DNA from 2 places in the Pseudarthrobacter sp. J1763 genome. Region 1 is predicted to be linked to the other one. Evidence: riboswitches for the same ligand, from Rfam matches in the RefSeq annotation. Region 1 holds a riboswitch; the other holds the start of a gene.
What was found. A riboswitch is a leader RNA that binds a small molecule or an ion and turns the genes downstream of it on or off. The one in region 1 is predicted to bind cyclic di-AMP.
Positions count from the first base shown of each region.

Region 2: another riboswitch for cyclic di-AMP. It lies ahead of ACQQCD_RS02170 (C40 family peptidase); the one in region 1 lies ahead of ACQQCD_RS05965 (hypothetical protein).

Region 1 covers NZ_JBNPEN010000004.1:208,601-223,592, forward strand. Annotated here, with positions in the region: gene ACQQCD_RS05915 (hypothetical protein) at 1-409, opposite strand, end outside; gene ACQQCD_RS05920 (cation:proton antiporter) at 480-1,634, opposite strand; gene ACQQCD_RS05925 (hypothetical protein) at 2,129-2,398, shown strand; tRNA gene ACQQCD_RS05930 (tRNA-Ser) at 2,509-2,598, opposite strand; gene ACQQCD_RS05935 (DNA glycosylase AlkZ-like family protein) at 2,750-4,033, shown strand; gene ACQQCD_RS05940 (nucleoside deaminase) at 4,017-4,514, opposite strand; gene ACQQCD_RS05945 (phosphatase PAP2 family protein) at 4,586-5,335, shown strand; gene upp (uracil phosphoribosyltransferase) at 5,362-5,997, shown strand; gene ACQQCD_RS05955 (glycosyltransferase family 39 protein) at 6,121-8,124, opposite strand; gene ACQQCD_RS05960 (glycosyltransferase) at 8,125-9,480, opposite strand; gene ACQQCD_RS05965 (hypothetical protein) at 9,637-10,452, opposite strand; cyclic di-AMP (ydaO/yuaA leader) riboswitch at 10,459-10,634, opposite strand; gene ACQQCD_RS05970 (sensor histidine kinase) at 10,806-12,326, opposite strand; gene ACQQCD_RS05975 (response regulator transcription factor) at 12,340-13,080, opposite strand; gene ACQQCD_RS05980 (hypothetical protein) at 13,256-14,170, shown strand; gene ACQQCD_RS05985 (winged helix-turn-helix domain-containing protein) at 14,814-14,992, shown strand, end outside.
Region 2 covers NZ_JBNPEN010000002.1:34,143-49,134, reverse strand. Annotated here, with positions in the region: gene ACQQCD_RS02220 (amino acid ABC transporter substrate-binding protein) at 1-619, shown strand, start outside; gene ACQQCD_RS02215 (amino acid ABC transporter permease) at 620-1,285, shown strand; gene ACQQCD_RS02210 (amino acid ABC transporter ATP-binding protein) at 1,272-2,051, shown strand; gene ACQQCD_RS02205 (alpha-mannosidase) at 2,077-5,106, opposite strand; gene fdhD (formate dehydrogenase accessory sulfurtransferase FdhD) at 5,215-6,057, opposite strand; gene ACQQCD_RS02195 (FdhF/YdeP family oxidoreductase) at 6,060-8,375, opposite strand; gene ACQQCD_RS02190 (molybdopterin molybdotransferase MoeA) at 8,479-9,891, opposite strand; gene ACQQCD_RS02185 (NTP transferase domain-containing protein) at 9,888-10,889, opposite strand; gene ACQQCD_RS02180 (HNH endonuclease) at 10,930-11,430, opposite strand; gene ACQQCD_RS02175 (NlpC/P60 family protein) at 12,194-13,024, opposite strand; gene ACQQCD_RS02170 (C40 family peptidase) at 13,125-13,865, opposite strand; cyclic di-AMP (ydaO/yuaA leader) riboswitch at 13,936-14,117, opposite strand; gene ACQQCD_RS02165 (M23 family metallopeptidase) at 14,249-14,992, opposite strand, start outside.

The sequences.
Region 1 (14,992 bases):
TTGCGATGGCGTGGGCCATCAACATGGTGGCTCCGGGTGCGGAGCTCAATTCTTGAGCGTGTTCAACCAGCGAATGGGCGGTGTGATCACTGACCGCAGCTAGCGCAGGAATCGAGTGATGCCCGGTTTGGACCGTTGTGGCGATGGCGCTTCCGGTCCCTTGGAACGCGCTGAACGCTTCGTGAAGCGCCAACTGGCCGGCGCTCAGTGCGGCTGTTGTGGTGACGATGTTGAGTTTGATGCGCGTCAGTAGCGTGGAGGCGAGCCCGGTCAGTGCGATCAGCGCAATAACGATGACTAGCGGGGGCAGTGTGCCGCCGGAATAAACGTGTGCGCCGGCGGAGAGGGACACTGAGGCCACGGCTAGGGTGGCGGTCCGGAGCGCGTGGAAGGGTGGGCGCTTGTGCACGCGTAACACCTTTCCTCGCCGGCTGAAACTCAGAACCGATTCTATCGGCATCCGGGATGTGGTGTGGACGCTAGGTGGCAGGGTTCGTGGCAGAACTTTTGCGCTGCTTTGAGGCGAGCCGCGAGCCGGCGATTGCCGCAGCGGCGATGGTCACGAGTGCGCCCAGAACTAGGGCGGCTGGTTCGCCAGGCTGCAGGACTCCCAGCTGATTGCCCACGGTTGCCGCGGCCACGGGGACACCTAGCTGGGTGGCGGCCAGAACGCCCAGCGGGATGCCTTGGTGCAGCAGAAAGTTGAGGCAGTGGACCAGTACCGCGCCGGCGCCTAAGGCTAGTCCTAGGGCGATCATGGTGGGGTGATCCCACAGTTCGCGGAGGTTGAGGGAAGCGCCGAGCCATACAAAAAATAGTGGGCCTAAAAAGCCGTCGGAGAGGGCAAATAGTTGGTGGGCTAGGCGGCGTGGTTCGCCAACGGCGGCCACCACCAAGCCAAAGGAGAATCCGGCCAACAAAACTGACACGTGCCCGTAAGCGGCGATTCCGGCAAGGGCGAAGAGGAGCATCAACTGGATCCGCAGTTCCAGGGCCAAGCCGTGGCGTTCGGAGAGGCGGTGCACCAGAAGTCGGGTGCCGCGCTGTTCCCAGTGGCGCAGGAGAACAAACAGGAGCGCCGAGCATGCTGCCACTACTAGGGCGCCGGCAGCGGCGCGGACAGCATTGTCCGGGTCGATGGCTAGCGGCAGGGCCACAATGCAGGCAATGTCAGCCACAGCTACTTGGGCTGTGAGGGCCAGAATGTTGGGGCCTTGGAGTTTCATCGAGTAGATGATCGGCAGGACTAACGCGGCCGAGGATGACGCCAATAGGACGATGTATAGGGGAGCGTGCCCGGTGCCGAACACGGCGGCAATGAGGACGCCGAGTGCACCGGCGCCCACTGCGGCAACGATCGCTTGGATGGCGCCCTTTTTGAGGACGCCCCGGATGTCTAGGTTTCTGAGGGGGAGGTGGCTGCCTGCGACGAACATCATGAGCGCAAAGCCGATGTCCGCGAGCCATGTGAAGGTGGGCTCTGCGGAATCCACCCAGGCCAGTCCGCTGCGGCCAATCACCAGTCCGGCCAGTAGCTGGCCGAGGACCACCGGAATGTTCCAACGTTTGGGTAGCGTCAGTAGCGGGCCCAAAAGTGCGACGGCGGAGATGAGTGCCAGCGTAAAGAACGTCACGGGCGCTACCTCCTTCGCTGTGGGACTGTTGTGCGCAGACTGTCACCTAACCGTGCCAGAAGAAGGTGATTGTGCCTATATGTGTTCGAAGAGTGGCTGATCAGGTGGGGCTCACCTCGGGGCCGCTTGCAGGTGACCCACTACACGTGACCCACTACAAGTGACACACTACAAGTGACACAGGCACGTACAAATAGGTTCAGCCGGCCAAAAGTCGATGTCAGGTTCCAGCTCGTCGAAGCGCTGCGGAATGTCCCGGGGAGGGGCGATTATTGGTGCTGGCCTGTTGAGCTTTTCCATCATCTCGTTGAAGCGTTGGCCGTCCTGCTTGTACATGGCAAGGACGGTAGCAGCGGGCTCTGACATTGGAGCTGGGGCACCGTTGACGGGCTGAGGCAGCTGCTGCCACGACTACTCGTGTTGCGTCGTTCTCTGCGGGACCGGCAACCGTGTACCCGGTTGCGACGGTCACGGTTCAAAGCTAGGCGCAGCGATTGAGTGGCCGCTGGTCGGTTCGTATTGTTGCCACCGGCGCTGTGAAAGCGAGCGCGAGCGGGCAGAGTTACGTCCGTGTGGTTCCACGCCCGACGTCGGCCCGTCCGGTGAGCAAGTTGAACTGCCCGTCATGGGTGCCCATCAAGGGGAACCAGACCAAGATTTATCACATGCCGGGTCAGGCTTTTTATAGCCGCACTACCCCGGTGGTTTGCTTCTCCACAGAGCGTGCCGCTGTTCAGGCTGGATACCGCAAGTCCAAGCGGTAAGTCTGACAGTCGTTTTGCGTTAGTAGCGGCGGGCGAAGAGACGGTCTCATTTTAGATAAAACAAAACCCCTGTTTCCCTTGTAAACAAAGGGAAACAGGGGTTTTGCATTTGGCGGTGACGGTGGGATTTGAACCCACGTTGGCTTTGACACCAAACAACATTTCGAGTGTTGCACCTTCGGCCGCTCGGACACGTCACCAAACATGAACACATTACCGGAGCTGTGGAACTTCCCCAAACTGCGCCGCCGCCTGCCGTCCCAGACACACCCGCCTGCCGCCCCAGAGACCACCACCAGAGCCTCAACCAAGGCACTACAGATCCGCCCCAGATACGCGCACAATGGACCCATGAGCAGCACCAGCGCCAACGCCACCACGGACCTGAACCCGGCACCACCAGATCCGGCCACCCTCACCCCAGAATTTCTACGCGCTTGGTTCTGGCACAAACAGGGCCTGGACGGCTCGCTGGCAGGAGCCTCCCCAGAGCAGGTCCTCGCCACCGCCGGCTGGGCGCGTTCGGTTGGCGGCGCAAACCCCTACCTCACGCTCTTCGCCAGGGCCGGAATTACCCGCGAACAAACGGACCAGGCAGTCCTAAACCTTGACATTCACGAGCTTCCCACCGCCCGCGGCTGCACCTACGTCCTCGGCAAATCCGACTTCCGCTGGGCCCTGAGACTTGGTGCCGACGCCGCCCTCGCGTCCATGAAAGTCCTCGAGCGGCTCGGCGTGGAACGCGGCGAAATCACCCTCCTGGAAGAACAAGTCCTCCATACCCTCAACGAAGAACAACAGCCCCTAGACCCCAAACAACTCCGCGAACTCTTGGGCGAATCTGTCCGCAGTCTAGGGGAGGAGGGGCGCAAAAAAGGCGCCTCCACCACACTCCCCACCGCACTGGGACTCCTCCAAGCCGACGGTCGCATCCGTCGCGTTCCCATCAACGGCCGTCTCGATCAGCAGCGCTACGCCTACACCGCCTGGCAGCTCACCCCAAACGAGAACAGCACAGCAGAAAACAGCACGGAAGAAACCAAGACAGAACTAACGGACGACGGCGTTCGGAACCTTCTGATGCAGCGTTACCTCGGCTGGACTGGCGGCGCCACGGCCAAACAATCCCAATGGTTCACCGGCTTCACCGTGGCCCAAACCAAGAAGGCCCTCGCCGCCGCAGGAGCCGAAGGGGTAACCACCGCGGCAGGTGAACAACTCTGGATGCTGCCCGACGACGTCGTACGGCTTGGCGCTTTTACGTCAGCAAAAACCGAACAGATCCAGCTCTTGGCCGGCACTGATTCACTGTTTCTGCTGCGACGAAACGCTGCAGACTATTTGGACCCCGCTGACAAGGACAAAAAAGTTCTGGACGGCACACTCGCGCTCCAAGCCGATCTCCCAGACCACCCCATCCTTGACCGTGGCCGAATCATTGGCCTGTGGCAATACGATCCGGGGCAGGAACAAATTGCCTACTGGCTCTTCGTCAAAGAAACCGCGGCCATCAAAGACCGCATCAAAGAGGTAGAAGCCTGGATCCGGGACGAGCTGGGCGACTTCAGATCCTTCAGCCTCGATTCGGCCAAATCCCGCCAGAAGCGAATCGACGCGCTCAACGCCGCGAGCTAAAAAAGTCCTGCAAGAGGGCAACGGACTCTGCCTCACGCACACCCGGATAAACCTCAACCCAATGATTGAGCCTGCGTTCGCGCAACACATCAAACACCGAACCAGCAGCCCCAGCCTTCTCATCCCACGCGCCAAAAACCACCCGAGGAATCCGCGCCAAAACAACCGCCCCAGCGCACATTGCACAGGGTTCCAGCGTCACCACCAGCGTGCAGTCCTCCAGCCGCCAACCGTCTGACGGGCCAGAAGCAGCCAGCGTCCGCGCCGCTTCCCGGATGGCCAAAACCTCGGCATGCGCCGTGGGGTCGCCACCGGCTTCGCGCTCATTCCGGCCCCTCCCCAGCACCGCACCATCGGGCCCAATCACCACTGCACCAATCGGCACATCGGCAGTATCCAGAGCCCGCCGGGCCTCATCCAAAGCCAAACCCATCCATGTATGGTGGCTGCTATTGTGCGGCACGGAGCTCGATTGGGACATGCCTCAATGATAGGTTCGGTCCGGAAAGTACAGCCCACATTCACGCACCAAGATTCCAAGGAGAACATCACGTGAAGGCGCAGGCGCAGAAGATCGCCAAATGGATTGCCAGCTCGATGGGACCGTATTCAGCCATGTGGCTGACGCTCATCATCGGAATGGGGATTGTATTGGGCTTGGCCCTTGCCGGTGCCGAAGTCTACGAAGACGTTGTTGAATCCGACGGCGTTGCCTCCCTGGATCACCCGGCCCTTGCCTACGCCAAAACGCTGCGCACCCCAGGCCTAGACTCGGCCGTCACAGCGTTCACCAACGTGGGTGGCGTCTACGGAATGCCCATTCTGGCGGTCCTTGTTGCTGCACTGCTGACCTGGAAAACACACAACTGGCGGCCAGTAATTCTGATCGTCGCAGCAGGGGCAGGATCCCTACTGGCCACGGTGGTGGGCAAAAAACTCATTGGCCGGGTTCGCCCCGCCACCGCTGACGCCGTCCCGCCCTACGAAACCTCGCCGTCCTTCCCCAGTGGCCACACACTCAACGCAACGGTGATAATCGGCGTCGTGGTGTATTTGCTGTGCCTTGAGATTAGACGTAACTGGCTCAAGGTCCTGGTGATTTTGGCGGGCGGCGCTTTTGTGATCTTTATGGGACTCAGCCGCGTCTTCCTAGGCCACCACTGGCTCACCGACGTGATGGCCGCGTGGGCTCTGGGCCTCGCGTGGCTGGCCCTAGTGATTCTGGCCCATCAACTTTTCCACGCCGTCCGCCACCGGCACAACAACATCAATAACAGTGTGAGCCCCGCCCCAGCAGAGTAAGTGGCGCCGGGTGATAACTTTGACCCATGCGCACAATCGTCGTCGATCACCCCCTCGTTGCCCACAAACTCACCGTTCTCAGGGACAAAAACACCTCATCGCCGGTATTCCGATTGCTGACTGAGGAACTTGTAACCCTGCTGGCTTACGAGGCCACCCGCGAGGTGAAAACCGAGCCCGTCACGATTGAAACCCCGGTAGCCACCACCATCGGCACCGCCTTCACCAAGCCCACCCCCTTGGTGGTCCCCATCCTGCGCGCAGGTTTGGGCATGCTCGAGGGCATGACCAAACTGGTCCCCACCGCCGAGGTTGGCTTTTTGGGTATGGCCCGGGACGAAGAAACCCTGGACATCATCACCTACGCCGAGCGCCTCCCCGAGGACCTGACCGGCCGCCAAATCTTTGTTCTGGACCCCATGCTCGCCACCGGCGGCACCCTGCGTGAGGCCATCAAATTCCTCTTCCGCCGCGGCGCCTCTGACGTGACCTGCATTTGCCTCTTGGCCGCACCCGAGGGGCTCGCCAAACTCGAAGAAGAACTCCATGACGCCAACGTCACAGTAGTGCTCGCGTCCATCGATGAGAAGCTCAACGAAAAGTCCTACATTGTGCCGGGCTTGGGCGACGCCGGCGACCGCCTCTACGGCGTGGCAGGCTAAGCACTTCCGCCCCACGCGCGCTACACGCACGCTGAACAAAAACGCTGTACCCACAAAAAACCCGGACCGGCGAACACCCCTCAATGTGTGTTCGCTAGCCCGGGTTTTTTGCTCTGGCACCGGCTACTTGATGAGTTTGTAGACGGTGGAGTTTCCTACGGTTTGCGCCGTGAAGTTAGCGGCAACCCACGAGGCAACCTCTGAGCTTCCGCCCATGCCTCCACCTGCGCCGCCGCCGGCACCGCCACCTGGACCGCCGCCCATTCCACCGGAGATGAAGTAGCCAATCTGGCCGTCCTCCACCATCTGCTGGAACTGCGCCAGTGTGGGGTACGGATCGCTACCGTTCCAGCCGCCGAGCGCAATCACGCTGGTGTCTGATGCCAGCTCCAGAGAGGCAGCCTGCGTGGCTCCCGACACAATCGCTGACCACTTGGTGTTGGTGGACTTCAACAATGCAGTCACTTCAGCATCTGCTGCACCTTCACCGCCCATTCCACCCTGCATGGCGCCGCCACCCAGACCACGGACACTAGTTGTTGAGGCCGGGCCAGAGACGGGGATAGAACCAGAATGCGGTGTAGCTGCCGTAGCAAGAGTCCACGCACCAGTGCTCAGCCCACCGGCCAGCAAACACAAAGCGATCACAGCCCCACTGAGGCTGCGCCCGCTCAGGCTGCGCCCACCCAGGTTACGCCCGGCAGCCTGACCCGCCCCGCCTTTCTTCAGCTGGATTTCATCCACCCGGAAAAGCAGCGCCAACGCGGCCAGCACCCCAAGCACTACTGTGACAATGCGCAACCAAGGCAACCACGCGGCGTCGGACATAAGGAGAATTGCGCCCCAAACCGAGGTGCCAGCCACCGCAACGGCCAGCACAATTCGCGCCGGCCAGTAGGCCCGCCCACGCCACAGCTCGGTTGCGCCGATACCCACCACGGCGGCGATCGCCGGGGCAAGAGCCACCGCATAATACGGGTGCACAATGCCGGACATAAAGCTGAAAATCCCGGCAGTGACAACCAGCCAGCCGCCCCACATCAAGAGTGCTGCGCGGGTGCGGGAGGTGCGGATAGCCTTGCGGGTAAACCACAGCCCCGCCACCAAGAGCAGCAACGCTGCAGGCAAAAGCCACGAAACCTCTGTCCCAAAACTGTTGCCAAACATTCGCAGGATTCCGGTGGCTCCACCAAAGCTTGAGTTACCGCCACCCATTCCGCCGCCGGGCATCCCACCGGACATTCCACCCGAGCCGCCGCCTTCGTTGCCGGTAATTCGGCCTAGACCGTTGTAACCGAAGGTCAGTTCCAGGAAGCTGTTGCTGCTAGAACCTGCCATGTACGGGCGGATCGAGGTGGGTGTGAGTGTAAAGAGGAGCAAATAGCTGCCCGCCACTGCAACAATTCCGGCCGCCGCACCCAGCAAGTGCAAGATTCGTTTGCCCAAGGTTGTGGGCGCAGCCCAGAGGTAGGCGAGCGCCAGCCCCGGCACAATCAGGAACCCTTGGAGCATCTTGGTCAGGAACGCCAAACCAATGATCGCGCCAGCAGCTACCAGCCATTTCCAGCCAGCCTTCTCGATGGCACGCGTGGTGAAATAAGCTGCCAGAACCAGGCACAAAGTGAGCATGGCATCCGGGTTGTTGAACCGAAACATCAGCGCAGCCACAGGGGTAAGCGCCAGGGCGCCGCCGGCAATCAGCCCCGCAGCGGGACCGGAGACACGCTTAACTGTTAGATACAAAAATCCGACGGCGGCAACCCCCATGAGCGCTTCGGGAACCAACATGCTCCACGAGTTAAAGCCGAAGATCCGTCCAGAAAGTGCCGGGATCCACAACGATGCAGGCGGTTTGTCCACCGTGATCGCATTGCCCGGGTCCAAGGAACCGAAGAGCAGTGCCGTCCAGTTTTTGGTTCCGGACTGGATGGCCGCCGCGTAAAAAGAGTTGCCGTAGCCGGTGGCACCCAAATTCCACAGGTACAACACTGATGTGGCAAGCAGCAGGAGCGCCGCGCTGGGCCGGATCCACCGATCTTGGCCGCCGTAAACGAGCTGGTTTTGGCGTTGGGTTTTGTCCAGAGCGCGTTGCTCGGCGGGGGTCTTGGGGGAGATGGTGGCAGTCATTTACTCAGCCGTTTCAGTTGAAGAGGAAGCGGAATTTCCGGAACGTGGTGCACCGGTAGTGGAATGGCGGCGCTGGCGGAAAACCCAGAGCCGGAAGAGGAGGAATTTGACCACTGTTGCGGCAAGGTTCGCTCCTGTGACAATCAGCAGTTCTACCCAGCGGGCAGGGGCCTCGGCGCCTGAATGTAGGGCCAGCAGGGCGCCGGCCGTGAGTAGCCAACCGATTCCAAAAACCAACAAGCCTTCAACGTGATGCCGAGCTGCACCGGCCCGGCCCAAAATGCCGAAGGTGAAGCGACGGTTCGCTGCGGTGTTGGCAATCGCTGTACTCAGCAGGGCAATAAAGTTTGCCAGTTGCGGGTCCATGATGTTCCGGCACAGCGCGAAGATCACCAAGTACGCGATGGTGGAGGCAATGCCGATCGTGCCAAAACGAATCAACTGACCAAACAATGAAGCTTGAGGAGTTTGTTCGGACGTGCGGGACGCTGCGGGTATGGGGCCGCGGGCTAGGGCTGCGCGCAACTCGGGGACCGGGATGCGGCCGGAGACAAGGTCGCGGCTGAGCCGGAACATACCGCGCAGATCGGCAAGTGCGGTTTGAACAATGTCCACACTCGAATCCGGATCATCGGTCCAGTCCACCGGGACCTCATGGACGCGCAAACCGGTGCGTTCTGCCAAGACCAGTAGCTCAGTGTCAAAGAACCAGCCGGTGTCCACGGTGTGGGGGAGGAGCCGTTCACCAACATCCGCGCGAATAGCTTTGAACCCACACTGCGCATCAGAAAATTTGGCGCCCATCAGCGAGTGGAGCAAGAAGTTGTAGCTGCGTGAGATGAACTCACGTTTGGGGCCGCGCACCACCACAGAGCTGCGGGAAAGTCGGCTACCAATGGCCATATCCGAGTGCCCCGAAATGAGCGGAGCCAAGAGTGGGCCCAGTGCGGCAAGATCGGTGGAGAGGTCCACATCCATGTACGCAAGAACGGGCGACGGCGAGGCCAGCCACACCTTTCGCAGCGCGTTACCCCGCCCTTTTTCGGCCAAATGAACTGCTGCTACTTCCGGAATTTCCCGGGACAACCGTTCTGCCACTTTGAGGGTGGAATCCGTGCTGGCGTTGTCCGCCACGGTGATTCGGAACGAGTGGGGAAAACTATCGCTCAGGTATGCGTAGAGGCGCCGGATGCACTCTTCAAGGTCCTTTTCCTCGTTGTAAACCGGAATGGCCACATCCAGGATCGGGACTGCGACTCGCGTGTCAACGGCGCTTCGCCGTAGGGGCAGGATCCCGCGATACCCGGGTGATGCGGCCGCGGATGCATCAACTTTTGCCTGGTCAGTGATCGTCATGTTTCAACACTGAAGGGCGGTGTTGTGCTGGCTTTAGGTCAAAGCTGTGTAGATGCTGTGCACTATGAAGGAGCGCAAAGAAAAGGTCCCGGCGTGATGCCGAGACCTTTTCTCACGAGTGAGGATTAGTGTTTAGTACCAGTTGTGGCCGAGGTGTCACGTCAGTGCCGAGCAGGGGGATCCGTACCGTTCGGAGATGTACTGCAAACCCCAGTTGATCTGGGTTTTGTAGTTGGTCTGCCAGTCCGAACCGGCGGTGCTCATCTTCTCTGCCGGGAGTGACTGCGCAATGCCGTACGCGCCAGAGTCTGCGTTGGTGGCCGTAGTGGTCCAATCAGATTCCTTGTTCCACAAAGTGGTTAGGCACTGCATCTCGCTTTGCTCCCAGCCGTGGCTTGAAAGTTGTGAGGCGGCGTAGGCCTGGGCGCCGGCGGGGTCGTTGACCGGAACTGCTGCGGCAGCTTTAGCCGCCGCCGCTTTGGCTGCTGCCGCCTTCGCGGCCGCTGCCTTTACCGCTGCGGCTTTGGCTGCTGCTGCCTTTTGGGCGGCAACCTTCGCTGCTGCAACCTTCGCGGCGGCGGCCTTGTCAGCACTTGCTGAATCGCTAGCAGTCTCGCTGCTAGACATGGCGGACAAGTTGGATGCTGAGCTTGCAGAAGCGGCTGGCTGGGAGCCTTCAGAGGATCCCTTGACGGGCGAGCCTTCAAAGCTCAGCACGGCACCGGCCGCTGCGCTCGCTGTGCCGCTACCGGGCAAGGCGGAGGCAGTGGTGGGTTCAACGGCTGCTTGGCTTACGGCCGATGCGCTAAGGAGTACCACAAAGGCGGTGCTGACTACAGCTGTGCGGTAACCGATCAGTTTCGGCAGGAACTTGGCGCTCTGCTTCAGTGATGACTCATGTTTGTGAGCTCTGCGGGAGCGGCCAGTGGCCGATTCGCGCGCCTCACGGCGGCTGGAAAAGTTTTCAGACATCAGTGGTTTGCCTCTCGTAGCGCCTGCGGAGTTAGCTGTCGGATTCGGATGAGAGACACCCGGCGCATGGCAGTGAACGAATTCTGCCGTGCGCTTCACCCCGAGGTTGCTGGTGTGAGCAGCAGGACCAAAACTTGGGTCCCCCGCCTCTGCCTCATGGAACGGAATCCGGGTAGCGGCAGAGCTTGGCGACTAGCACGGAGCGCGCCTACAACGGCGGGCGCACCCTATTTACGGTACAGGAGCTCAGAAGTTAAGTCACATTTAGGTAACGGCGGCCACATTGGTTGATAAAACCATGCCGCGGCACCACACCTCGGTGGTAGGTCTCCGCGGGAGCCGCCACCAAAGCGCTAAATAACGACGGCGGGGGCCGGCAAACGTAGCGCGAACTCGGTACGGCCGGGCCGGGACGTCACCTCTACCGAGCCGCCGTGGGCCTGCATAATCGCCTCAACAATAGATAGACCAAGCCCAGAACTTCCTTCGCGAACAGCGCCGGTGGTTGATGCGGTGTCCTGATTAACTGACCGAGACGCGTCTGCGCGGGCAAAGCGGGCAAAGATCCTGTCCTGGAACTCCGGGCTGATCCCTGGTCCGTCGTCGGTCACTGTAATCACTACGCTGCCGTCTGCAGAGTGCCCAACGCCAGCCACCACTGTGGTCCCGGCGGGTGTGTGTTTGCGAGCGTTGGCCAAAAGGTTCACCAAAACCTGGTGAAGACGGGCCGAATCTGCGCGCACCGTAACCGGCTCATCCGGGAGCTGGAGTTTCCAGTGATGGTCTGGAGCCATCACTTTCTCGTCGCTGAGCGTTTCAACCACCAGTTGGGTCACGTCCACGTTGGTGATGTTCAGCGGCCGGCCTTCATCCAGACGGGCCAAAAGAAGCAGATCCTCCACCAAAGCCGTCATTCGTTTGGATTGGCTCTCCACCCGTTTGAGTGACTGTTCACCCTGCTCACTGAAAGTCTCAGTCATCTTCATAAGCTCCGTATAACCGCGAATGGCCGTCAACGGAGTACGCAGTTCATGCGAGGCATCTGCCACAAATTGCCGAACTTTCGTTTCACTTTTTTGCCGGGCTTCCAGAGCGTTGGAGACGTTATCCAGCATCTTGTTCAGCGCGAAACCAACATTTCCCACCTCGGTGCCAGCTTGGGCCGCCTTAGCCGGAACCCGCACAGCCAAGCCCACTTCACCGGCGTCCAAGGGAAGCTGGGAGACTTTGGTGGCCACATTGGACAGCTCCTCCAAGGGCTTCATAGTGTGCCGAATGACTACTGTCCCGGCGAGGCCAATAAGAATCAACCCACCCAAAGAGACAAAGACAGTGGTCCACACTAGGGACCCGAGAGTGCCTTCCTTCTCGGTCAACGGCAATCCCGTGATGATCACATCACCAATGGGGGTTTGGACGGCAACCAGCCGGTAGTTTCCCGTTGAGAGCTTGCGGCTAACCGGCCCGGCACTCGGCTCAAGCCCCACCAGGACCTGATTGTCGGCGTCGGAAAGCGATTGTCGGGTGCCGTCGTCGGCCAGAATTCCAGCACTGCTCACGGTGCCGCCAAGAATGCGCGCGTTGAGCGTTCCGGCGCCTTGGCCACGCGCTTCGAGCGGGTCTGGCCGTCCCGAGTCGGAGCCCGACGGCGGCCGGCCGAAGTCTGCCGCGCGCTGGGACGAAGACTTGAGCTGCTCATCGAGTTGCCGGTTCAGGAACAAGTCCATCGAGGCATAACTGACCAAGCCCACGATGCCGCAAATGGCCACCAAAAGAGCCATGGCCACCAGCACCAGCCGGGTACGGAGCTGCCAGGTGCTGGGTCTCAGCCAGCTGCGCCCTAGCCGCCGAGTGGCGCCTGCAAGAGAAGACACGTTGAGCCCCCGACTATTCGGCCGGCTTGATGGTGTAACCAGCGCCGCGAATGGTGTGAATCATGGGAGGGTGACCCGATTCAATCTTTTTGCGCAAGTAGGAGATGTACAGTTCCACAATGTTCGCCTGACCGCCGAAATCGTAGTCCCATACCCGGTCCAAAATCTGCGACTTGGAAACCACACGCTTGGGGTTTTCCATCAAGTAACGCAGCAGCTCAAACTGGGTTGCCGTGAGGCTGATTTCTTCCCCAGCACGGGTGCATTCACGAGTGTCCACATTCAAGACAAGGTCTCCAACCACCAGCTCGGCTGAGTCCTGAGCAGCAATGCCAGAACGCTGAACCAAACGGTGCAGACGCAACAGGACTTCTTCCATGCTGAACGGTTTGGTGACGTAGTCGTCACCGCCGGCCGCAAGGCCCACAATCCTGTCCTCCACAGCATCCTTAGCTGTCAGAAACAGGGCAGGTACCTCAGGCGCAAATTGCCGGACCCGGTTAAGGACCTCAACGCCGTCGAACCCTGGAATCATCACATCCAAAACCAGAACGTCCGGGCGGAACTCGCGGGCAGTTTTTACAGCTGTAGGGCCGTCAGCGGCAACGGCGACTGACCAGCCAGCCATTCGGAGGCCCATGCTCATCAGCTCGGAAAGGCTCGGTTCGTCATCCACTACGAGTGCTCGGATGGGGGATCCGTCTGGGTGGCTGAGGGCGGGAAGATTATTTGTCATGGAGTGCGGTGTGGCCATGGAATAACTCTCCACTCTGTGTGTAGTTCGCCGCTGAGCCGAAGCTGTGAGCTGCCTGTGCGTCTTAGCCTACCTAGCTGGATGCACAGGCACGGCTGTCTCGGTGCACAGCCTCAACACAGGGTTTCTTTGGATGCTGGTGGAGAAGCTACCCACCCATGGCGAAGGAATCGCAGTGAGCACAGAAAATAACCGCAACGGCGAAGATCAGACCACGCAGAACCCCCAGATTAACCAAGTCCCACCAACACGTGCGGTCCCTCAGCCGGCCTATGATCCGGCTTCGGGCGGATTCGCGCCAACCCAGCCAACCCAGCAGCCGCAGGTCCAGGAGCCGCAGTATTCAGCTGACCAGTTCCAGAATGCTCAGCAGCAGTACCCGCAGGCCACGGAGCAGACCGGCCAGTATGCGCAGCAGCAGCATTCAGGCGCTCCGTACCAGAACCATCAGTACGCTGAGCCCGCCGCGTGGGGAGCACCCGCGCAAGGTGCCAAACCGGCGTCGCAATGGACGGTGAAAAAGACCGTCATCGCTGCCGGTGCTGCAGTGGTTATTGCTGGCGGTGCTGCAGCGGCTGTGGCTGTGGCTGGAAATAACTCTGCCGCCAACAACGGCACTGGTGCTAATGGAATCGCCGGTGGCCAAGGCCTTGACGGTCAAGCGCAGGACGGCCAGATGGGCCCCGGTGCGCAAGACGGCCAGATTGGTGGCGGGATGGGTGGGATGGACGGCGGTATGGCCGGTCCGGGAAATATTGCCGCTCTCAATTCCGTCCACGGCGAGTACGTTGTGTTGCGGAACCAGAAATACGTCACGGTTGGCGAACAAACCGGGACGGTCACTGAGGTCAGCAGTACGTCTGTCACCGTCAAAAGCGCCGACGGCTTTACGCGCAGCTATTCCATCGGCACTGGGGTGACAGTTTCCAGCGGCGGCTTTGGCCGGCGGCAAACCAGTACCCAAACTACGACGCCGACCATCGCCGACGTTGTTAAGGGAGCCACGGTAAGGATTTCCGCTCTCAAGAACGGCGACTCTTACGCAGCAGAATCAATTCAATTGACAACAGCTACGACGAACACCAATTAATGTGAATTGTTAACCGCTTTCTTTGGCTCTTCTGACACGGACGGGAAGCGGTGAACCTACTACTGGGCCTAGGCCGAGTAGTAGAGAGTGGTTTCCACTACCCAGTCTTGGGCGACGGCACAACGCCGCCGCCCAAGACTTTTTTCTTGCCCGCCTGTCTTCCCGGCGTCCACGGAGTGGGCGTCGGAGGACACATCGCGTCATACGATGAAATCTAGAATATTTTCCGTCATAAATCAGAGATGGCCGAATTATCTTCGGATGAGTGCGTATCCAAGCGCCACCGTGGCAAAAACAACTGTTATTCTCAGCAATCTGCCGAATTGTGATCCTCAACACAATGGACAGCTTTGTCTCATAATGCGGACTTTTTAGGGCTTTGTTACTTGCAAGTTTTCATTGTTACGTAGGACACTTCCATTGTGAACAAGTACTCAACAGCATCTGCAGCCGCAGTTATCCGTCCCAACACACCCGTTGGTCACGAGATTCGCCGTTGTCGAATGTGCGCCTGACTCTCCACCCATAAGTCATAGGTAATCGTCCACCTGCCCAGCGTCGGGCGCTCCCCATCATTCATTGCGGGAAATTTTGAGTATTCGAAGCCGCGATGACGGCTATTCACATTGAGGTAAAGACTCCCATGTCAGTTGCATCCCGATACGTCCACATCTCCGTTCGTAACGCTAACCGCGCCGTGAATTCCGGCCAGCGTGCTCAGTTCGGAACTGGCTCAGCACCCGCTCAACAGGGCCAGGGTGGCTACAACGCGCAGTACAACAATTCGCAATACAACAACGCTCCGGGTTACGTTCCCGCCAG
Region 2 (14,992 bases), on a different contig from region 1:
CGCTGGCAAGCTCACCGGCTTTGACGTTGAAGTAGCCGAAGCAGTTGCTGGCAAGCTCGGCGTCAAGGCAACATTCCAGGAAACCCAGTGGGACTCAATCTTCGCTGGTTTGGAAGCCAAGCGTTTTGATGTCATTGCCAATCAGGTTTCCATCAATGATGAGCGCAAAGCCAAATACGATTTCTCCACTCCGTACACCATCTCTTCGGGTGTCATCGTGACCAAGCAAGACAACAACGACATCAAGTCCTTCGCGGATCTGAAGGGCAAAACTACTGCCCAGTCACTGACCAGCAACTGGTACACCTTGGCGCAGAAGTCCGGTGCCAACATTCAGCAGGTTGAAGGCTGGGCCCAGGGCGTGAGCTTGGTCCGCCAAGACCGAGTGGACGCAATTGTTAATGACAAACTCACCTACTTGGACTACGCCAAGAACACCCCTGACGCAGGCCTGAAGATCGCCGCGGAAACCACTGACAAGTCAGAGAGTGCACTGACCGTCCGCAAGGGTTCCACAGCTTTGAAGGACGCCATGGACTCGGCGCTGAAAGACTTGGCAGCTGATGGCACACTGACCAAGACCTCCGAAAAGTACTTCGGCGTGGACGTTACTAAGTAAATGCCCAGCACCTGGGATTTGATCTGGACTTCCTTGGGCCCCATCCTTTTGGGTGCGGTCCAAGGAACCATTCCGTTGACCCTTGCCTCCTTTGTGGTGGGTTTGGTGTTGGCGCTGGTGGTGGCTTTGATGCGCTTGAGCAGCAACAAACTGCTCTCTGGGCTTGCCCGCATCTATGTATCCATCATTCGCGGCACACCATTGTTGGTTCAGCTGTTTGTGATCTTCTACGGCCTACCATCCTTGGGCATCAAGCTTGAGCCGTGGCCCAGCGCCATCATTGCTTTCTCACTGAACGTGGGCGGCTACGCTGCGGAGATTATTCGCGCAGCGATCCTCTCGGTACCCAAAGGTCAGTGGGAAGCCGGGCACACCATTGGTATGTCCCCCGCACTGACTTTGCGCCGCGTGATTCTTCCGCAGGCCGCACGCGTCTCCGTTCCGCCTTTGTCCAACACCTTTATCTCGCTGGTCAAGGACACATCGTTAGCCTCGCTGATTTTGGTCACCGAGCTCTTCCGCAACGCCCAACAGATCGCAGCGTTTAGCCAAGAATTTATGATCCTTTACCTCGAAGCTGCGTTGGTTTATTGGGTGATCTGTTTGGTTCTCTCGAGCGGACAGTCTTGGCTTGAAAAACGATTGGATCGATATGTCGCCCACTAATTCAGCCGCACCCGTCCTCTCGGTTCGTCACCTAGCCAAGGCTTTTGGTGATCACCAGGTGCTTAAAGACATCGACATCGACGTGCCGCGCGGCAAGGTTGTGGCGCTGATCGGTCCTTCGGGTTCAGGCAAAACTACCGTTTTGCGCTCCTTGAACGGCCTTGAAACGCCCGACGCCGGCACCGTCACCATTGGTGAGAACCACACCGTGGACTTCTCCTCACCAGTGTCCAAAAAGGAGCTCGCTAGCCTGCGGGATCGCAGTGCCATGGTGTTCCAGCACTACAACTTGTTCCCCCACATGACGGTTCTTGAAAACGTCATCGAGGGACCTGTGCAGGTTCAGAAGCGCAAACGGGCTGAAGCTACTGCGGATGCTGAAAAACTTCTAGAACGAGTGGGTCTGCTCGCTAAAAAAGACGCATACCCTTTTGAGCTCTCCGGCGGCCAACAGCAGCGTGTGGGTATTGTGCGCGCATTGGCACTGCGGCCAGAGTTGTTGCTCTTTGACGAACCCACCTCAGCGCTGGATCCCGAACTAGTAGGCGATGTTTTGGGTGTGATCAAGGAACTAGCCGAGGAAGGCTGGACCATGGTGATTGTTACCCACGAGCTCGCCTTCGCCCGGCAAGTAGCGGACGAGGTCATTTTTATGGACGGCGGTGTGGTGGTTGAACGCGGACCGGCCGCCGAAGTGCTGCGCGCACCTACTCATGAGCGCACGCAGCAATTCGTCAACCGGCTGCTGAACAGCGACTACCAGTAGCGGCTTGGCTGCCAGTACCGCGTATTTAGCGGCTGAAGCGGAGCGTGACCAGCTGGAACGGGCGCAGCGTCAACTCCACAGAATCCTTGCCACAGTTCACTCCTGGTACCGCTATTGGCCGCTCCAGTAGGTCCACGGTAGCTGCAGCGGCTGCCGGGAAATTCGCTGTCAGGACCCCGGAGCTGCGCTCCCCCAAGGATTCGTAAAGGCGCACAATAACGTCCCCGCTGCCGTCCTCAGCCAGTTTGATGGCCTCCACCACCACGGCTTGGTTGTACACGGTGAACAAGGGCTCAATCTCGCGACCGCCGGTGAGTACTCGGGGCACCAAGTTGGTCCGGTAGCCCTCTTCAACCGCCTCGGCAATACCTGCCCCGGGACGGATAGTCACCGAATATTCATGCCGCCCCAAATCCGCTTGAGGATCCGGGAACTGTGGTGCCCTCAGCAAGGAAAGGCGGACTGTCGTCGTCGTTCCTCCGTCCTCTCGCACGGCCCTGGTGACGTCATGCCCGTAGCTTGCCGAGTTTGAAATGGCTACGCCGTAGCCCGGTTCGCCAACATGGATCCAACGGTGCGCACAGATCTCGAACTTAGCTGCTTCCCAGGAAGTATTGACGTGGGTGGGCCGGAAGACGTGGCCAAATTGGGTTTCCGAGGCTGAGCGGTCTGCCCGCACATCCAAGCTGAACGCCAGTTTGAGGAGCTTCTCTTTCTCTTGCCAGTCCACCGAGGTAGTGATGGCGAGCGATTCGGCCCCCGCCGCTAGCGAGATCCGCTGGGTCACGGGAGATTTACCAACCAACGCCTCAACCACCACCACAGCGTCCCAGCCGCCGCGTTCTAGAGTGACTGAGCGAACGTCTGCGGCAGTTACGTTATGGCGGTAGAACTCGTCAATGTCCCAGGCATCCCATTGGTTGGGTGTATCTCGGAAGAGTTCCAAGCGGTTTCCCGGTGCTTCAGGGGAAATAGCCTCGCGCCCGGTGCGGTGTTCCAGCAGGGAGACAACCTGACCTTCAGCGTTGATCTGGGCGCGGATCAGTCCGTTGTCCAGAACGTAGCCGCCATCCAAGTCCTGGACTTGAACAGCTTCCTCGGCACGGATGGGTCTTGCGGCGGCAAAAGCGGGCACACCGTCACGTTCATGTGGTGCGGCGTTGAGCAAAAATTGTTGCTCTCCTTCACCCAACATTTTTGCCGTGGCCGCGGCGATGATCGCTTCAAGATCACGTTCAATGGCAGCATAATTTCGCTCCGCATCCTGATGAACCCAGGCGATGGAAGAGCCCGGGAGAATGTCGTGGAACTGCTGTAAAAGCACTAACCGCCACAAGCGCTTCAGCTCCTCAGCCGGATACGTATAGTCGTGGTGACGCACTGACGCGGTGGCCGCCCACAACTCAGCTTCGCGGAGTAAGTGCTCGCTGCGTCGATTGCCCTTTTTGGTGTTCGACTGGCTGGTGTACGTTCCGCGGTGCAGTTCGAGGTACATCTCCCCCACCCAGACGGGAAGATTTTTGTACTCATCTTGGGCCGTCTCAAAAAAGTCTCTAGCGCTACCAAGCTGAACCTTGGGCGAACCTTCCAAATCCTCCGCGCGGTGCGCCGCAGCGAGCATTTCGCGCGTGGGCCCACCACCGCCGTCGCCATAGCCAAAGGGCACCAGCGAGGTGTTGCCGCGGCCATGATCACGGTAGTTTCGCTGTGCATGGGCCAGATCCCGCCCACCCAAGTCTGAGTTATAACTATCCACGGGCGGGAAGTGAGTGAACACTCGGGTGCCATCAATGCCTTCCCAACTGAACGTGTGGTGGGGCATCTTGTTGGTCTGATTCCAGGAAATTTTTTGGGTCAGGAACCACCGAGACCCGGCTGCTTTCACAATTTGCGGCAAAGCGGCCGAGTAACCAAAGGAATCCGGCAACCACGCCTCGCGGCACTCCACACCGAACTCATCCAAGAAGAAACCTTTGCCCTCAACAAATTGCCGGGCCATTGCCTCACCACCGGGCATGTTGGTGTCCGATTCCACCCACATTCCGCCCACGGGAATGAACTGTCCAGCATCAACTTTCTCGCGAATTCGGGCGAACAGCTCCGGGTAATATTCCTTGATCCAGGACAGTTGCTGGGCGGAAGAGCAAGAGAACACAAAGTTGGGATCCTCATCCATCAACGCCACCACGTTGGAGAAGGTCCTGGCACATTTGCGGATGGTTTCGCGGACAGGCCACAACCATGCGGAGTCAATGTGCGCGTGCCCGGTGGCCACAATGTTGTGAGCCGAGGCATTGGCTGGCTGGCTGAGAACTGGTTTCAAGGCCTCCCGGCCAGCCGTTGCCGTGCCGGACACGTCCTCCGGATCCATGCGGTCCATCATGGCCTCGAGGGCCCGGAGAATGTCGAAGCGTCGGGGCTGGTCCATGGGCAGCTCGTGCATCAGTGACCGCAAAGTATCAACGTCCTGGGCTAGCTCCCACACCGTTATGTCCCGTTCGGCCACCACAATCGGGCCCAGCCTATACCTGAGCTCTTCGCCTACCGTGGCCTTATCGCCGAGGTTAGTGGGAGCGAAGCTCCACGCTTGGGTAAGGTCCGGGTTCGCAGCGGCTTCCACATAGAGATTGAGCTCACCGCTGTGAGTATCCGGGCCAATCAGCTCTAAGGGAATGTGCAGGTTTTTGGGCGAAATAGCTTTGATGATGGTGCCGTCTGCTCGCCATGCGATGCCCTCGCATTGAAAACCGGGGCCCTGTCCGTTGAACCCCAAATCAACCAACACTTCAACACTGCGTTGTGGGTCTTTTCCCCAACCGGCCGGCACGCAACCTTGCAGGCGGATCCATTTGGTACTCCAACCGCGTCCCCATGCAGAGCCCTGCGCAAGGGGTTCAAAGTTTTGTCCAAGCGCCTCAGCTGCCGGGACAGGTTCGTCCGGAACATCCCATGCAGAGAGTTCCAATTCGGTAGAACGCGCATAGATCGCGGGCACCAATCTGTCCTTAATGAAACGGTCAAGACGGGCTTCGGTTATTCCGCGATCATCATGCACAGTGGCTCCCTTACGCACCCTTCGGTGGTGCTAATCGATGGACAAAATCTACCTGTCAAGGCAGCTATTGACCAAGGGCTGTCCATCCCTTCGCCCGCGCAAGATGCTTTACGCAGTGATCCTCTCGTGGCCTGAATACACGTTGATGCTCTGGCCCCGGCTAAAACCTGCCAAGGTTACAGCACTGCTTTGAGCCAGTTCGACGGCGAGAGAAGAGGGCGCGCTGACGGCCGACAGCACGGGTATACCCGCCAAGGAAGCCTTCTGGACCAATTCAAAAGATGCCCGGCCGGAGAGCTGAAGGACTGTGCGGTTCAGCGGCAAACGCCCTTCGCGGAGAGCCCAGCCAACGACTTTGTCCATCGCGTTGTGCCGGCCAACGTCCTCGCGCAAACACAACAACTCGGCTTCCCCCTGGTCATTGACGGAGAACAGACCAGCAGCGTGCACTCCCCCGGTTTTTTCAAACACCGCTTGAGCGCTGCGAAGCTTGTCCGGCAAGGAAAGGAGCGTAGCGACGGGGACAGTGAACTCGTCATCAGTCGTCGGTGCATAGTGCGAGGACTTGTGTACGGCGTCGATCGAATCGGTGCCACAAATCCCGCACGAGCTCGAGGTGTAGATTTTCCTTCCGGCGTCCGGGACCGGAACGTCAGGCCGCAATTGGGCCTCCACCACATTGAAGGTTTGGACGCCATTCTCATCCTCGCCAGCACAAAAGCGCAGGGAGATCAGTTGCTCCGGTTCCCAGATCACCCCTTCAGAGACCAAAAAGCCAGCCACAAGGTCAAAGTCATGCCCGGGTGAACGCATGGTCACCGAATAGGACAAGTGGCCCAAACGGATTTCCAACGGTTCTTCAACGGCTAGCTGATCCTCGATGACGCGGTGTGGGTGTTCGCTTCCCACAACGTACTTATGGACTTTGGTTCGTTGCGTTAGCCTGCCCATGCTCAGCTTTCCTTGTGGGCCACAAAGCGCACAGTAATGGCTTTGAAACCGGGTGTGTTTGATTCGCGTGCAACAAGTTCACGGTGAACCAGCGCGTTGGCCTCCGGGAAGTAAGCTGCCGCGCATCCCTTAGCCGTGGGGTAGCCAACCAGACGGAAACTGTTGGCGCGGCGTTCGGTGGTGACGCCGTCGGACCCGGTGAAACTGGAGATAACATCCACCATATCGCGGTCAGCGAATCCTGCCTGTGCGAGGTCCTCGGGATGGATGAGCACTACTCGGCGGCCCTCAGAGATGCCACGGTATCGGTCATCCAGGCCGTAGAACGTGGTGTTGTACTGGTCGTGGCTGCGGACGGTCTGAAGAATCAGGTGCCCGGCCGGCGGGTTGAGATATTCCAGCGGGCTAACGGTGAAGTGGGCCAGCCCCGTGCTGGTTTTGAAAGTGCGTGTATCCCGCGGGGGGTTTGGTAGGACAAAACCGTTTCTATTCCGGACCCGGGTGTTGAAGTCTTCGAACCCGGGGATCACCCGAGATATGTGGTCGCGGATCACGTCATAGTCCTCAGCCATGGCCCGCCAGTTGATGGGGTGATCTTCACCCAGTGTTGCTGCGGCCATCCGTGCAATAATCACCGGCTCCGCCAGCAAATGATCACTCACCGGTTCCAGCCGGCCCTGAGTGGAGTGAATAACGGACATGGAGTCTTCAACTGACAAAAATTGCCGCCCGTCCGGGTGTTTAACGTCCGAATCGGTGCGGCCCAAGGTAGGAAGAATCAGCGAGGTTTTGCCGTGGACCACATGTGAGCGGTTGGGTTTGGTGGAGATGTGGACGGTTAATCCGGCCCGTTTCATCCCGGCTTCGAGCGCTTCTGTGTCAGAACAGGCGGCGGCGAAGTTGCCACCCATGGAGACAAAAACATCCACTGCATTCTCTTCAAACGCCTGCTGGGCGCGCACCGCGTCAACGCCGTGCTCGCGCGGCATCGGAATACCAAATTCTTTTTCCAGAGCGTCTAGGAAGCCAGGACGAGGTTTCTCCCAAATGCCCATGGTCCTATCTCCTTGGACGTTGGAATGACCTCGCACAGGGCAAGCGCCCGCACCCTTTTTACCAAAGTTTCCTTGCAACAAAAGGACGTTGATGATCTCTTTGAGGGTGTCCACGGAATGTGGCTGTTGGGTCAGGCCCAGTGCCCAGCAAATGATGGTGGCTTTGGATCTAATGAGCATGCCCGCGACGGTGGTGATCTCTGCTCGGCTGAGCCCAGTGGCCAGTTCAGTCTCGGCCCAGTCCAGTGTTTCGCGAGCCGCAGCGTATTCGGTGAAGCCCTGGGTTTGGCTCTGGACAAATTTCTGGTCAACCACGGCGCCCGGGGATCGTTTCTCCGCTTCCAGCAGCAAGTGGCCCAGCGCCTGAAACAGCGCCAAGTCGCCACCAACTTTGATCTGCAGGAATTCATCGGCTAAAGCAATACCGTTTCCCACGATTCCTTGGACGGTTTGAGGGTCCTTGAAGTTCAGCAGTCCGGCTTCGGGAAGCGGGTTGATGGCAACTACCTTGCCACCTCGTTTTTTGCACTCCTGCAGGGCCGAGAGCATTCGTGGATGGTTGGTTCCAGGGTTTTGTCCGGCCACAAAAACCAGCTCAGCATCATGAATGTCCTCGAGGGACACCGTGCCCTTGCCGATTCCAATGGTGGGAGTCAGAGCGCTTCCGGACGATTCGTGGCACATGTTGGAACAGTCGGGCAGATTGTTGGTGCCAATGGCGCGTGCAAAGAGCTGGTAGATGAAAGCAGTCTCATTCGCGGTGCGCCCAGACGTGTAAAACACACACCGCTCCGGCGTGGTGGCACGGATATGCTCACCGATCAGGTCAAAGGCACCCTGCCACGAGATCGGGGAATAGTGAGTTTCTCCGGGCCGTATGACCATGGGCTCGGTCATGCGGCCCTGACTACCCAGCCAGTACTCGGTTTTGCCCTCAAGATCAGCGATCGAGTGCTCATCCCAAAACGCAGGGGTCACGGTGCGGAGCGTGTTTTCCTCAGCGATTGCTTTAGCGCCGTTCTCACAAAACTCTGCGATTTTACGGTTTCCGGTGATGCTTTCCGGCCATGCACAGCCCGGGCAGTCAAAACCGTTGTGCTGGTTGACGCGCAGAAGCGCCCGAGCCGTGCGGGCGACCCCGGCCTGAGCCAATCCGCGGCCCAATGCAACACCAACTGCTTCGATGCCAGCGGCACTGGTTTTAGGTGGGTGAACTTCAAGATCAGCTTCATTGATGTCTGCCAGCGGCCCGTGCTTGCTCATACCTTCATCATGTCCCTACGGTTCACCCGAGACAAGCCACGCCCCCATACAACGCCGCCGAGTCACGCTCCAGGCACCAAGCAAACATCGCTCCCCGCAGCGACTAGCCCAGTGCGCTCCAGTCAACCGGCCCCGTGGAAGCTGCTTTACGCCGTGCGGCTTTCGCTGCGCGTTCTTTGGCAGCTTGCTCCTTAGCTGCCGCTTCCTTGGCTACCTTCTCCTCGGCGCTCTCAGCCGCTTCCAAAGGGGTTGCCCATGGCAGTGAGATAGCATCAACGAGTTCACCCATTTGAACCCCATGCGGCGGCACGATCATTAGCCCATCAGCCATAGCCAAGCCACGCATCATGCCTGGTGAATGGTGCCCTGACGGCGCGGCCATCCCATACAGCTGCCGGAACGGCATCACCCGGGTGGGTCCTTGGTGAGCATCAAGACTTGTTCCGCACGGGACCTGCACTACGGCCGGGGCCGGCAAATGTCCCAATTTGGCAATCAGCGGCCAGCCAAAACTCAACAAGGCGACCATTGCCGCCGTCGGATTTCCAGGCAGACCCAAAACGTAGCGCCCGTCAGGAAGTTCAGCGAGAACCGTTGGGTGCCCCGGGCGCATCGCCACAGTGTCAATCAGGAACCGGGCACCCAATTCTTCAAGGACAGAACGCAGGTGATCCGTCGCCGAAGCGCCGGTCCCGCCAGTGGTGATAACGACGTCGGACGGCAGCTCTACTTGTTCCTCGTCAAAGGCGCGGCGCCAGTGGTCAAGGTGGTCCTCAACGTGCAAAGTTTCAGCATAAATGCCACCCAGCTGTGTGATCACCGAGGGAATCTGAGGGCCAAAAGTATCCCGGACGCGGCCCGGTGCGGGAATCCCGTGATCCACCACTTCGCTGCCCGTACGCAAAAACCGGACCACCGCGCGGCCCACCACCGGCAGCTGATCGTGCCCAGCCAAAGCCGCCAGTGCAACTTGGGCTGGGTTGATCACCGTTCCAGCAGGAATCAACATATCCTCAACGCTGGCTTCCTCGGAGGCCCGGCGGATGTGCTGACCATTGCGCGGCTCCCCCGGCTTAGCCCTGCCGCCGAGTCTCACCACGGCGAGGCCGTCCTCATCCAGAGTTAATTCGGCGCTCTCTGAACGCAACACAGCTTTGGCCCCAGGTGGGATCAGACCGCCGGTCACAATGGGGCTCGCTTCGTGTGGCGCCAGCCGTTTGCCAGGCTCTACCGGGATCCAGGGTCCGGTGCCGTTAACCGCCCAACCATCCATCGCGGAGGATGCGTAGTGCGGCATGTTGTGAAGTGCCACTAGATCCTCAGTGAGCGTCCGGCCCACACACTTGTCAAGATCAGTGAGCGAGGGAGGAAGCGGCTGCGGGTGGTTGTAGGCGAGCTCGCGGGCCTCATACCAGTTGTGCGCCAGCGTTTTATGGGCCGTTTTGTGCGAGATTCCAGTATTGGGTTCTACCTCGTGACTGTTGTGTGCGGAGGCTTCAGGGGCGGAATCGCTCATTCGGCGTTGTATTCACGGGAGAACGACTTCGCGGTGCTGAGGGCTCGGTCCGTTGCCTCTTTAAGCGCATCAGCGAGTGTTTCGGTGTCCAAGTCTTCTCCTGCACGGCCAGCCCGCAAACCAACTTCCAATCCTGCGGCGAGGCCAGCCAAGTAGGTGGTCAACGGAGCGGCAGGACGAACCACCGAGTGCGCGGCGACCCCGGCAAGATTCAAAATACCTTGGACATCCACTTCGATGTCCTCAAGTTCCAGCGCTTGGGCCAAGTCAGCGCACCACTGTTCAAGGACCTCGTCCTGAGTGTTCATCGTTGCCTCCCGGTTGCGTTGAGCTTGAGCGTTAGTCCCGAGTGGAACAGGTGGCGTGGCGCCCAGCTCGGCTGCGTCAGCGAAGGTATCCAGATCGCGAGCCCAGAGCTCTACAACCGGCACTTCCACCAGATCTAGACTAGCAAGCAGGCTCCGCATTGAGGCGTTAACAGCCTTGCCGGTCCGGTCCATTTCACGGGACACTGCACTCAGAGACGAGGTCCGGTACATGGCGAGCAAGGACTGATGGCGACCGTCGGGCGTAACCGCGATTGCGCCGTCGTACTGTTTTTGTTCTGTACTACTAGTGCCGGTAGGAGGCGTTGCGGTCTCCCCCACCTGTTTGGCCAGTTCGACGACGGCCGGTGCGGCGTGTGGCATATCGCACGCCAAAATCAGGGTCCACTCTGCTGTCTCGCCGCGAGTTTGTTCGGCACCTAGGGCTCGAAGCCCTGCCACAATGCCAGCCACCGGTCCACCAAACAGAGGCTCCTCGCGGGCGAAACTCACAGTACTACTGAGCTCCCTGAGATCTTGGCTGGGGCCCACCACCACTGTCCGCTGAGCATCCCGGGCCGCCATGACGGCAAGCTGCAATAGGGTGGAGTCCTGCACTACAAACTGCGATTTCTCCACGCCTTGGAGCCGGGAAGATCTGCCGCCGGCGAGGATGATCGCATCAAAGTTCATCCGCTCAGCCTATGGCAGCGCTCCGTGGAGATCTGTGGTGTTACGCGGCAGACTGTGGTGCTAGAAATGTTTCCCAATCAGCAGCAGGGCGCTCAAGCTCTTTGATCTGCCACGTGGTTCCCCGCGGCGGCTGGGGTGTGAACCGCAATTTCCAACCCATCTCCGCCGGAGTGTGATTCCCCTTGACGTTGTTACAACGAAGGCAACACGCCACAAGGTTCTCCCACGAATCTTCGCCACCACGGGAACGCGGCTGAATGTGGTCAATGGTGTGCGCCGACTTGCCGCAATAGCCGCAACGGTTGCCATCACGTCGCAGAACCCCGCGTCGAGTCACAGCAAGGCTCGGCTCAAACCGCGGACGGATATAGCGGTTGAGGAGAATTACGGACGGCCTGCCGAAGACTTCACCCGGACCGACCACAGGCTCATCATCCTCCGCCACCACGCTGGCTTTCCCGGCCAAGACAAGGACCAACGCCCTGCGGAATGTCACTACCGCAAGCGGTTCATACCAAGCATTCAGAACGAGAGTGCGCATGCACGTACCTCTTTATGGCCGCACCTAGGAGGGGCTCGAGGGCCGGCTGCCCCCGGCATACCCGGGTTATGGATCGACTTAACTAGAGTAAACACACCCAGCAGCACACCACGTTCACTTTGCTCCGATTTCGGTTTGTGTCGGTAAAAGTTCACTCCGCCGCCACCGGCCCGCAACCCGCGCGTTCGGCTTGATGCAGGCCGTCACCTGTCTGTTCGGGCTAGGTTGTTTCGGGTTGGGTTCCTTCCAGCCCAGTTGCTCTTTGAAAAACTTCAGCGCCGAGCTCAGCTCCCCCGGAATGTAGGGGTTTCTCTGTGGCTGCATGGGCGGGAAGGTCAGCAACTGGGCTGGAAGGCCGGGGTGTTGCTGATGGGAGGTGCTAGGAAATGCGGTGAGCGCAGCGGGAATGCGGTGTGGACGCCGGCCGTGGGACAGCCGGGCGATTGAGAGTGTGCGCGGCAGCTCAACTTTGCCGCCAACAGAGTTTTGTGAGCCCCGGAATCATAGGCAAACCAGCCTAAAACCTGGAGCTCCGGCCACTAAAATTGAGCTGCGATGCACGGGCAAGGGACAAGAGTGCGGCGGGAAGCAGTGGCTGCAAGGGCAAGGCAGAAGGCGGGTGGACGGCATGGGAGTGGAGGAGAAGACTTGGTTAGAGAAGCCCTGCAACCGGATCCAATGGCGCTGAAGATTTATGGGCGCCTAGCGTTAAAACAAAGAACCCCCGCCGCTATGCGACGAGGGTTCTTCAAACAAGCAGGTATTAGCCGCCAACGCGGATGTAAACGGGGCCCGAGCCAACGTTGACGCTGAAGAGCGCCGTGGTGAAGCCGTTCCAGCCACCGTGTACAGCCTGGCCGTTACCAACGTAAACAGCGATGTGGGCAAGGCCCGCGCCACCGTCTGCGTAGTAAACCAAGTCGCCCGGCTGCGCCTCAGCGGCAGAAACCGTGCGGCCCAAGGACAAGTAGCCTGCTGGCCAGCCGTGGTAGTTGATGCCAACTGCCTTGAGGGCGTTGGTAGCCAAGGCAGTGCAGTCCTGCGCAACACCGAGCTGAGCGTAAGCAGCGGCAGCAATTGCTGCGCCCTGGCCGCTAGCCGATGCGGTGGAGGTAGCTGCCGGAGCAGCGGTTGCAGCAGCCGGAGCTGCTGCAGTCTGCTGTGCTGCCGGGGCTTCTTCAGTGGTAGCAGCTACCGGAGTAACTGCAGTCGCCTCAGCCTGAACCTGTGCTGCAGGCGTTGCTTCAACGGCCGGAGCCGCAGCAACAGGAGCGGCAACCGGGGCCGGCTTAGCAACCGAAGAAGAGCGAACCTTCTCGAAAGCGATGGTCTTCTGAGCGGCAACAACCTTCACCGAAGATGCGGCGTGGACTTCCTGCGCAGAAGTAGAAGTGGACTCACGCTGCACGTTGTTCTCAGCAGCGTTAGCGGCGATGCCGCTAGTCAGGACCAAGCCGGAAGCTGCAGCGATAACCGCAGCTTGGCGACCCATGCCACCAGCGTTTTCGCTGACGGCCTTGGCAATGACAGCCAGCGAGTTGGTCTTAGAGACCTCGGCGCGGTGCCGTGCAATGTTGCTTGCACGAGTAGTCATTAGTACTCTCTTTCGTTTTCCTCAGGCACCGCGAAGGCAGCCATCGGGCTTTGGGCAGACCGGCGTCTTGGGGGTGGGCCGGTATGCCCCGAACGGGTTTTTAGCGGAGCGTGAAGTACGAGGCGGAGCCCGTAGCTGCAACCGCATGCAGGAAAGTGCCCTGCGAGGGGTTCAACGCGCTGATCATCATGCCGTTGCCAACGTAGATACCTACGTGAGCGCCGCCATTCTGCATCACCAAGTCACCGGGAGCCGGGTTGGCCGTGGGGGTCATGGAGTTCCATGCCTGAACACGCGGGATGCTGATGCCAGCCTGGGCGTAAACCCACTGCGTGAAACCGGAGCAGTCCCAACCTGCGGGAGTAGTGCCGCCCCATACGTAGGGGCTGCCGATGCCGGAGTACGCAAGTCCAACCAGACCTGAAGCAGCCGCCGAAGAGGCGCTGTCCTTCTTGGTGGACGCCGTCTGCACAGTTGCCTGAGCATCGGCACCGGTGGACTGAGTTGCCGTTGCTGCGGTGGTGTCAGCGTTGGAGTCAGTGGTGCTGGTCTCGTCCACGGTTGCGGTGCTGTCCGCCTCATCGGTGGACTGCGCTGCAACTTCAACAACCGGTGCAGCTTCTGAAGCGACGACAGTGCGCTCGAAGCTCAGTGCTGCAGTGGGTGCTGCGGTAACGGTCAACTGGGCTGCTGCCGAGAAGTCCGTAACCGGGGATGCCTCACGGTTGGTCTCTGAAGCGTTGGCCGGGAGGCCGATGCTCAGTACCAAACCCGAAGCTGCGGCGATAACAGCGGCCTGACGGCCTACCGTGCCGGCATTGGAGGAAACAGCTTTGGAAATAGCGTTGAACGGGCTCTTAGGAGCCACTTGTGCGCGGTGACGCGCAACGGTGTTGCTTGAAGACACGAAAGAAGCCTCTCCCAATGCCTACGAGGTGAGCTGTCGGATTCGGATGGGAGTCATCCGGCCGTAGAAATGTTCCTAGAAACACTCTTACGACTTAACCCCAAGGCCTTCTTACGAAGACCAAAGTTGGTTCCCCCGCCTCTGCCAGACGATGTAATGCGAACGGACCTCGGGCGGTGGCAGAGTTAGGCAATCCACTCGAGAACGTCAGCTTGTATAAAAGTTGACGCGTAAATGACGGTACAGGAGTTTCGATCAAATGTCACGTTCAGGTCACGACGGGGACCTTCGATATGACAAGCCACTGGGGGCAGGGCTTAGAGCCATCCCTCGGGATCTACAACGTCACCGTTCACCATTACTTCAAAGTGAAGGTGGCAACCGGTAGAAGCGCCCGTGGTGCCGCTGAGGGCAAGAACTTCTCCGCGCGTTAGCTGCTGACCAACGGTGACGCTGATCGAGGAGAGGTGGTTATACGTGGTTTCTAAACCGTTTCCGTGATCAATAACCACACGGTTTCCGCCACCATAGGGGTGCCAGCCGGCGAAAGTTACTTTGCCGCTGGCTGCTGCATGCACGGCCGTACCGCACTGCGCTACAAAGTCTTGGCCGCGGTGGAACTCACCCATGCCGCCAGTAATCGGATTAACCCGGTAACCAAAGGGCGACGCCTGGACCAGTGTGTCCAGCGGTGCACCCAAGCTTCCCTTAGCTGCTGCCGGCGTTATTTTGCCCGCTGACTGCGCGCCGAGAAGCTGCTTGAGCCTAGCGTCTGGGTCTACGGTACTTGTTACGGTGCTGCGGCTGAAGCTGATTTTTGCGCCTGAATCGGCGGTAACGGCAACCTGCGGCGCGGCTACTACTGCCGCCGCCGGGGCTGCGGAACCCATGGATTCTGCGGCCAAGGGGCCTGAAGTTGTGGGGAAGGATACTGCCAGAGCAAGACCTGCTGCGCCGAGCACAAGCCCAGCTTTTTGAGCTACCCCGGTGGCAGTTGCGAGATCAGCGAACTGACGGAGGGCGCTTTTTCGAGTCGCTGCGTGACGCCGTACTTGCCGGGG